Regions from separate parts of the Streptomyces sp. SCPE 10 genome, predicted to be linked through region 1. Evidence: riboswitches for the same ligand, from Rfam matches in the RefSeq annotation. Region 1 holds a riboswitch; the other holds the start of a gene.

Region 1 (4,550 bases):
TCCTGGACACCGGGGTCTCGCTGCAGAACATCCGCTCGGCCGTGCAGCACCTCAGGGAGCGCGGCTTCCGCGACCTGGAGCGGATGACGCTGATGAGCGACGGCGCCACCGTCTACGAGTGCGGCTCGCCGGACGAGGTCCACGCCCTGCTCCAGGGCGGCCAGGGCATCTTCGGGATCGCGGTCGGCGTGGTGTGGCGGGACGTGGAGAGCGCCCTGTCCCAGCTGCACGGCGAACGCATCGACACCGGCGAGACGCTCGTCGGGCACAACCCAGCGGACGAGCTGGCGCGGCGCCGCAACCGGGCGGTCTGACCGGCCCCTTCGCGGCACATGGGCATTGTCAGTGCCGTGGTGCAGCATCGGAGACGTGAGAAACGCGCCCACGATCCTGCATCTCGACATGGATGCCTTCTACGCCTCGGTGGAGCAGGCGTCCAAGCCGAGCCTGCGCGGGAAGGCGGTCGTGGTGGGCGGGCTCGGGCCGCGCGGGGTGGTCGCCACCGCCTCCTACGAGGCACGGGTCTTCGGGGTGCACTCGGCGATGCCGATGGCGCAGGCGCGCCGGCTGGCACCCAACGCCGCCTATCTGGTGCCGCGTTTCCCCCTCTACCGCGCGGTCAGCGACCAGGTGATGGCGCTGCTGCGGGAGCTGTCGCCGCTGGTGGAACCGCTGAGCCTGGACGAGGCGTTCGTGGACCTGGCGGCCGGGGGAACGGCATGGGACGCGGAGTCGGCGCGGCGAACCGGCCTCAAGCTGCGCGCGGACATCCGCGCGGCCACCGGGCTCGCCGGGTCGGTGGGGCTCGCCGCCTCCAAGATGCTCGCGAAGATCGCGTCCGAGGAGGCCAAGCCGGACGGGCTGGTGCTCATCGAGCCGGGCACCGAGCGGGCGCTGCTGGGACCGATGCCGGTGCGCACCCTGCCGGGGGTGGGGCCGGCCACCGGGGACCATCTGCGGCGGGCCGGGATCACCACGGTGGAGGAACTGGCCGAGGCGGGCGAGGCCGAGCTCGTACGGCTGCTCGGCAAGGCGCACGGACAGGCGCTGTACGCCATGGCCCTGGCCCGGGACGAGCGGCCGGTGGTGGCCGAGCGGGAGGCCAAGTCGGTGTCGGTCGAGGACACGTACGACGTGGACATCCACGACCGGCCGCGGATCGGGTTCGAGGTGCGGCGGCTCGCCGACCGCTGCGTGCGGCGGCTGCGCGAGGCGGGGCTGTCCGGGCGGACGATCGTCCTGAAGGTGCGGCGCTACGACTTCTCGACGCTGACCCGCTCCGAGACGCTGCGGGGTCCCACCGACGATCCGGAGGTCGTCCGGGAGGCCGCCGGGCGGCTGCTGGACTCCGTGGACACCACGGGCGGGGTGCGGCTGCTCGGGGTGGGCGTCACCGGGCTCGCCGACTACACCCAGGAGGACCTGTTCGCCCAGGCGGCCAAGCCCTCGGATGAGGAGTCGCCCGAGGAGCCGGTGACCGAGTCGGCCGCGGCGCCCGAGCCCGCCGCCCCGCACTGGCGGGCCGGCCAGGACGTACGGCACGACGAGTTCGGCCACGGGTGGGTGCAGGGCAGCGGCGTGGGCCGGGTGACGGTGCGGTTCGAGACCCCTCAGTCGGATCCCGGCCGGGTACGGACCTTCCTCGTCACCGACCCCGCGCTGCGGCCGGCCGACCCCCTCCCCCTGGTGCCGGTGCCCGCCGGGCGGGGGCAGCCGAAGTCAGGTCTCCTCTGAGCCCGCCAGTTTGCCGAAGTCGTGGTCCGGGGCCGCCGTCGGCGGGGGCACGTCCAGGCCGTAGTGGTGGTAGAGCTGGAGTTCCTGTTCGGGGGAGAGGTGGCGGCCCACGCCGAAGTCGGGGGCGTCCTTGATCAGGGAACGGTCGAAGGGGACGTGCAGGGTGCCGTCGACGAGTTCGCTGGGTTCCAGGGGGACGAAGGCGTCCCGGGAGAAGAGGCCGGTGCGTATGGCCGCCCACTCGGGCACGCCGGTCGCATCGTCCAGATACACCTCGTCGATCGTGCCGATCTTCGTACCGGTGCGGTCGAACGCCTTGCGGCCGATCAGGTTGCGCGGATCGATGTCGGTCTGCACGGTCCCTCTCCCTCCACGTGGTCGCAACTCATCCGTAAGCACTACGAAAGAGCACTTTCACCGCGGCGGCCACTTGAGGAACCGGCCGTTGACCTCGCTGGTAGGCTGATTGCGGCTGCTGACCCCGTGCGGGAGAGTCCTCCGACCACCTCGGAGGCGCCGAAGGAGCAAATCCTCCCCGGAATCTCTCAGGCCCACGTACCGCACGGACGAGGTCACTCTGGAAAGCAGGGCGGGTGTCGACGGCTCCCGCCCTCACCGACGGTGAAAGCCGGCGCCGCGAGGCGTCCGGTGAAGCTCTCAGGTCGAGATGACAGAGGGGGAGGCCGTCGGGGCACCCGCGCCGTGGTGCCCTTCGAAGGTCGCGTCAGACCAGGAGGCCTCCGCAATGACCGCCCATCGCATTCCGCTCTCCGAGCTCGAAGCGGGCATCCCCTTCGAACAGCGCCACATCGGCCCCGACCAGGAAGCGCGGGCCAAGATGCTCGCGCAGGTCGGCTACGGCTCCCTGGACGAGCTGACCGCCGCCGCGGTCCCGGATGTGATCAAGAACGCCGACGCGCTCGACCTGCCGGGCGCCCGCACCGAGGCCGAGGTGCTCGCCGAGCTGCGCTCGCTCGCCGACCGCAACCAGGTCCTCGGCTCCATGATCGGCCTGGGCTACCACGGCACCTTCACCCCGCCGGTCATCCTGCGCAACGTCATGGAGAACCCCTCCTGGTACACGGCCTACACGCCCTACCAGCCGGAGATCTCCCAGGGCCGCCTGGAGGCCCTGCTGAACTTCCAGACCATGGTCGCCGACCTGACCGGCCTGCCCACCTCGGGCGCCTCCCTGCTGGACGAGGGCACGGCCGCCGCCGAGGCCATGGCGCTGTCCCGGCGCATGGGCAAGAACAAGAAGGGCCTGTTCCTGGTCGACGCGGACGCCCTGCCGCAGACCGTCGCCGTGATCCAGACCCGCGCCGAGCCGACCGGCGTCGAGGTCGTCGTCGCCGACCTCAGCGAGGGCATCCCGGCCGACATCGCCGCCCGGGACATCAACGGCGTGCTGGTCCAGTACCCGGGCGCCTCCGGTGCCGTACGCGACATCAAGCCGCTGATCGAGCAGGCCCACGAGCTGGGCGCCCTGGTCACCGTCGCCGCCGATCTGCTCGCCCTCACCCTGCTGACCTCCCCGGGCGAGCTGGGCGCGGACATCGCCGTCGGCACCACCCAGCGCTTCGGCGTCCCGATGGGCTTCGGCGGGCCGCACGCGGGCTACATGGCGGTGCACGAGAAGTTCGCCCGCAGCCTGCCCGGCCGCCTGGTCGGCGTGTCCGTCGACGCCGACGGCAACAAGGCCTACCGGCTGGCCCTGCAGACCCGCGAGCAGCACATCCGCCGCGAGAAGGCCACCAGCAACATCTGTACCGCGCAGGTGCTGCTCGCCGTCATGGCCGGCATGTACGCCGTCTACCACGGTCCCGAGGGCCTGCGGACGATCGCCCGGCGCACCCACCGGTACGCCGCGATCCTCGCCGAGGGCCTGAAGGCCGGCGGCGTGGAGCTGGTGCACGGCGCGTTCTTCGACACCGTCACCGCCCGGGTGCCCGGCAAGGCCGCCGAGATCGTCGCCGCCGCCCGGGACAACGGCGTCAACCTGCGCCTCGTCGACGCCGACCACGTCTCCATGGCCTGCGACGAGACCACCACGCGGGCGCACCTGGCCGCCGTCTGGTCCGCCTTCGGCGTCGAGGCCGACATCGAGGCGCTGGACGCGAGCGCCGCCGACGCGCTGCCCGAGGCGCTGCTGCGCGGCGTCGACTACCTCACCCACCCGGTCTTCCACCAGCACCGCTCCGAGACCGCCATGCTGCGCTACCTGCGCAAGCTGGCCGACCGTGACTACGCGCTCGACCGCGGCATGATCCCGCTGGGCTCCTGCACCATGAAGCTCAACGCGACCACCGAGATGGAGCCGGTCACCTGGCCGGAGTTCGGCGCGCTGCACCCCTTCGCGCCCGCCGAGCAGGCCGAGGGCTACCTCACGCTCATCCGCGAGCTGGAGGACCGCCTGGCCGAGGTCACCGGCTACGACAAGGTCTCCCTCCAGCCCAACGCCGGCTCCCAGGGCGAGCTGGCCGGTCTGCTGGCGGTCCGCGGCTACCACCGCGCCAATGGCGACGAGGGCCGCACGGTCTGCCTCATCCCGTCCTCCGCGCACGGCACCAACGCCGCCAGCGCCGCGATGGCCGGCATGAAGGTCGTCGTCGTCAAGACCGCCGAGGACGGCGAGATCGACGTCGAGGACCTGCGGGCCAAGATCGAGCAGTACCGCGACGAGCTGGCGGTGCTGATGATCACCTACCCGTCCACGCACGGTGTGTTCGAGGAGCACGTCGCCGACATCTGCGCCCGGGTGCACGAGGCCGGCGGCCAGGTGTACGTCGACGGCGCCAACCTCAACGCGCTGGTGG
Region 2 (4,550 bases), 3.9 Mb from region 1:
AGCTCGGCGTCGACCGCGGCCGCGACCTCGGGGTCCAGCTCGTGCAGGGGCGTGTTCAGGACACTCATGGGGCTACGACTCCTCAGCCGGCGATGTGGGCGTCGTACTCGGCGGCGGAGAACAGGTCCTGCGGCTCCTGCGAGACGCGGACCTTGAACAGCCAGCCGCCCTCGAAGGGCTCGGAGTTCACGAGCGACGGGTCGTCCACGACGTTCTCGTTGATCGCGGTGACCTCGCCGGTGACGGGGGAGTACAGGTCGGAGACCGACTTGGTGGACTCCAGCTCACCACAGGTCTCGCCCGCGGTCACGGTGTCGCCGACGGCCGGGAGCTGGGCGTAGACCACATCGCCGAGCGCGTTGGCCGCGAACTCGGTGATGCCGATCGTCGAGACGCCGTCCTCGTCGGCGCCCGACAGCCACTCGTGCTCCTTGCTGTAACGCAGCTGCTGGGGGTTGCTCATGGCCTGAATTCTCCTGTATGCGCGGGAGTGCTGATGACGGGGGGAGTGCGGGGACCGCCACTGGGCGGGTGAATGTGCGCAGGGTCACGTGCCCGCCCGGGCCGGGCGGGGGCGGGACCGGGCTCGCCGACTACTTCCGGCGCTTGTAGAACGGCAGCGCCACGACCTCGTAGGGCTCGTGGTTGCCGCGGATGTCCACGCCGACGCCCTCGGTGCCCGGCGCCGCGTGCGCCGCGTCGACGTAGGCCATGGCGATCGGCTTGCCCAGGGTGGGGGAGGGGGCACCGGAGGTGACCTCGCCGATCACCTTTCCGTCGGCGACCACCGCGTACCCGGCGCGCGGGACGCGCCGGCCCTCGGCGATCAGACCGACGAGGACGCGCGGGGGGTTCTGCTCGGCGCGGGCGGCGGCCTCGGCGAGCGCCGCGCGCCCGACGAAGTCGCCCTCCTTCTCGAACTTGACCACGCGGCCGAGCCCGGCGTCGAAGGGGGTCAGCGCGGTGGTCAGCTCGTGCCCGTACAGCGGCATGCCCGCCTCCAGGCGCAGCGTGTCCCGGCAGGACAGGCCGCACGGCACCAGACCGGCGCCCTCGCCGGCCTTGGTCAGCGCCTGCCACAGCTCGACGGCGTGCTCGGGCTTCACGAACAGCTCGAAGCCGTCCTCGCCGGTGTAGCCGGTGCGGGCGATCAGCGCGGGAACGCCGGCGACCGTGCCGGGCAGCCCGGCGTAGTACTTCAGGCCGTCCAGGTCGGCGTCGGTGAGCGACGCGAGGATGCCGGGGGACTCGGGGCCCTGCACGGCGATCAGGGCGTAGGCGTCCCGGTCGTCGCGGACCTCGGCGTCGAAGCCCGCCGCGCGCTCGGTCAGCGCGTCCAGGACCACCTGGGCGTTGGAGGCGTTGGCGACGACCATGTACTCGGTCTCGGCGAGCCGGTAGACGATCAGGTCGTCCAGGATGCCGCCGTCGGCCCGGCAGATCATGGTGTAGCGGGCGCGGCCGATGCCGACGGAGGCGATGTTGCCGACCAGGGCGTGGTTCAGGAAGGCGGCCGCCTCGGCGCCGGTGACGGTGATCTCGCCCATGTGGGACAGGTCGAACAGGCCCGCCCTGGTCCGCACGGCCATGTGCTCGTCGCGCTCGGAGCCGTAGCGCAGGGGCATGTCCCAGCCCGCGAAGTCGGTCATCGTCGCACCGAGCGAGCGGTGCACGGCGTCCAGCGCGGTGTGTCGGAGTTCGGTACTGCTCATCGGTCGGTCGTCTCCCAGGGCAACAGGGATGGGGCGAGGAACGTTCCTCCCCATCTGTCATCGGAACCTGAGAGGTTCGCCGGGACCGCCACGGGGGCGAGATCACGGCTTGCACCTTGGGTGGAGCCACTGTCACAGCGACCCGCTTTTCAGATGTGCCTCGCCCGCGCGGTAACGGGGCCTGAGAGATTCAAGGGAGGGACTTGCTCCTTCGGCGCCCCAGCGCAGACGGCTGGGGACTCTCCCGCGCGGATTCAAGCGGCCGGTATGCAGTTGGCGGCCACATCATTGCACGTCGCACCCGTGCCCGTCAGGGCCCGCATCCGTAACCGGCCCGTGGCGGCGCGCGCACCCGTCCGTCATACCGGTGCCATTACCTTCTCTTTACCTCCGGCGGGCAGAAACCAGACCGGGGCGCGGACCGGCCGGGGGCGGGGGAGCCGACCCGGAACAGGGGACAGGGGGCGGGCATGGCGGACCGGACACGGGCGTGGGATCTGCGCGACCGGGCGGACCACACGCCCCGCACCCTCTGCTTCGGCCCCCGTGACCTCGTGGTTCTCAGCGGGCTGCCCGGCAGCGGCAAGTCCACGCTGATGCGCCGCGCGGTCACCGGCCGCCGTGTCGACTCCCAGGACACCCGCGAGCGCTTCGCCGCCCGGCTGCCCCGGTGCCTGCCGTACGCCCTCTACCGCCCCCTGGTGCGCGCCGCCCACTACCTCGCGCTGCGCCGCGCCCTGCGCTCGGGGCAGCCGGTGGTGGTGCACGACTGCGGCACCCAGCCCTGGGTGCGCGCCTGGCTCGCCCGCTCGGCCCGGCGCGCCGGCGGCACCCTGCACCTGGTCCTGCTGGACGTGCCGGAGCAGACGGCCCGCGCGGGCCAGCGCGAGCGCGGCCGCGGCGTCTCCCGGTACGCCTTCGCCCGCCACCGCCGCACCACGGCCCGGCTGCTCGGCGCGGTGCAGCGCGGCGAGCTGCCCGCGGGCTGCGGCTCCGCGGTGCTGCTGGACCGGCCCGCGGCGGACGCGGTACAGCGGATCGTGTTCACGGGGTAGCGGCCTGGTCACCGCCACCCGATAGCCTTCGTGGTCCCAGCAGTGGTTCCCAGCAGGCGGTAGGCAGATGGACTTCCCGGCGGACATTCCCGCGGACTTCCCGGCACAGGCGCACCCCCACCCGCACGGCGGTTGGCCCGGCAACGAACTGGAGGAGGTGCTGTCGGCCTCCCTCGGCATACCCGCGGCGGGCGGCCGGATCATCGAGGTCCTCGGCCGCAGCTTCTTCTGGGTGCCGCTGCCCAACGGCGGCGGTCCGGGCAGCGGCCCGCTGGACCTCCCCGGCCTGGAACTCGACGGCCAGGCGTACGTCCCGGTGTTCAGCTCCGAGGAGCAACTGCGCCAGGCGACCGGCTCCCACATGGCGTACGCCATCGCCCCGGCCGTGGAGTTCGCCCGCGGGCTGCCCCCGCAGGCCGGCATCGCGGTCAACCCCGGCGGCACGGTCGGCATCCCGCTGCCGCCCGAGGCCGTGGCCGAGCTGTGCCGCGCCGGCAACACCCCGCTGGACGGCCCGGCGGCCGGCGGTCGCGTCCGCCTCTTCGAGCCCGACTGGCAGGACGACCCGGTCGACTTCTTCTCCGCCGCGTCCGCCGAGTTCGCCGCGACCGGCGTGGTGCTCACCGCCCGCCGCTGCCTGGCCGCCATCGAGACGGCCGACCCGGTGATGTTCGTCGGCGTCGAACTCTCCGGGTGGGAGGGCGACTTCCGCGCCGCCCCGCTGGAGGCCCTGGGCCGCGCCCTCGGCCGGGTCCCGGTGCGGTGGCCGGTCAACCTGATCCTCCTGGACGTCACGGACGACCCGGTCGCCCAGTGGCTGAAGTCAAGCGTCCGACCCTTCTACGTTCAGTAGGCCGGGCGCCCGCGTACGAACAACGGGGCCGGAGCTCATCGGCGCATAAGCTGTCCCCACACGCGGGGCATGATGAAAAAGAAGGGCATGACAAGGTGAGCGCCACCCACAGCGGAAGCGTCGAACACACGCTGCGCCACGTCACGCCCGGACGCTACGACGCCTACGAGGCCCTCCTCCGCGCCCTCGCCACCCCCTCCGCCGGCCAGATCTGGATGCTGCTGTGGCACGGCCAGGCCGGCTCCCCGGACGCCCAGTACGGGAACATGGAGGTCGGCGGCTTCCACTACGCCCCCTGTGTCACCTCCGCCCAGGAACTGTCGGCCAGTGGCTGGAACCGTTCCTACGAGGTGATCGACGGTCTGGACGTCGCCCGCACCCTCTACCCCGACCACTACGGCCTCTGGCTCAATCCGCACGCCCCGGGCGGCGGCGTCGGCATCCCCTGGCTGGACCTGCGCCGCATCGCCACCGGACTGGACCGCCAGCCCGCCGGACCGCTGCGGCTGTCCGAACCGGGCATCGAGATCCCCCAGTTCTACGCCCTGCTCGCGCAGCACGCCCACCGCACCCCCGCGCTGCGCTCCCTGCGCCGCGCCTGGGTCCAGCCCGCGCTCGGCGCGCCGTACCTCGCCATCGGCCTCGACCTGTACGACGCCTCGCCGGCCGCCGTCGACTCGGTGCGCGCGATGATGCAGCAGTCCGTCGGCGCCGTCCCGGAGGGCCTCCCGGTGTCCACGGTCGCGCTGACCGACGACCACGACCCGGTCGTGATGTGGATGCGGGCCAATGCCCGCCCCTTCTACGACCGCGAGGCCCACGCCGTCGCGCCCGCCCCCGCGCCCCAGCTCCAACTCCGCGCCCACGCACCGGGGTACGGCTATCCCCCGGTGCACGGCGGTTACTGAGCCGGCACCGGTACGGGTGCCC

Evidence for each region. A riboswitch is a leader RNA that binds a small molecule or an ion and turns the genes downstream of it on or off. The one in region 1 is predicted to bind glycine.
Region 2: it holds a riboswitch for glycine, as region 1 does, so the genes downstream of both, gcvT (glycine cleavage system aminomethyltransferase GcvT) here and gcvP (aminomethyl-transferring glycine dehydrogenase) in region 1, are expected to answer to the same signal.

The regions. Positions count from the first base shown of each region.
Region 1 covers NZ_CP197069.1:1,455,680-1,460,229, reverse strand. Annotated here, with positions in the region: gene ACSP97_RS06890 (MerR family transcriptional regulator) at 1-314, shown strand, start outside; partial or broken gene ACSP97_RS06885 (DNA polymerase IV) at 370-1,798, shown strand; partial or broken gene ACSP97_RS06880 (PRC-barrel domain-containing protein) at 1,933-2,091, opposite strand; glycine riboswitch at 2,211-2,305, shown strand; gene gcvP (aminomethyl-transferring glycine dehydrogenase) at 2,480-4,550, shown strand, end outside.
Region 2 covers NZ_CP197069.1:5,312,641-5,317,190, forward strand. Annotated here, with positions in the region: gene glyA (serine hydroxymethyltransferase) at 1-68, opposite strand, end outside; gene gcvH (glycine cleavage system protein GcvH) at 83-463, opposite strand; gene gcvT (glycine cleavage system aminomethyltransferase GcvT) at 594-1,712, opposite strand; glycine riboswitch at 1,757-1,871, opposite strand; glycine riboswitch at 1,872-1,969, opposite strand; gene ACSP97_RS24710 (AAA family ATPase) at 2,183-2,767, shown strand; gene ACSP97_RS24715 (enhanced serine sensitivity protein SseB) at 2,835-3,620, shown strand; gene ACSP97_RS24720 (enhanced serine sensitivity protein SseB C-terminal domain-containing protein) at 3,716-4,528, shown strand.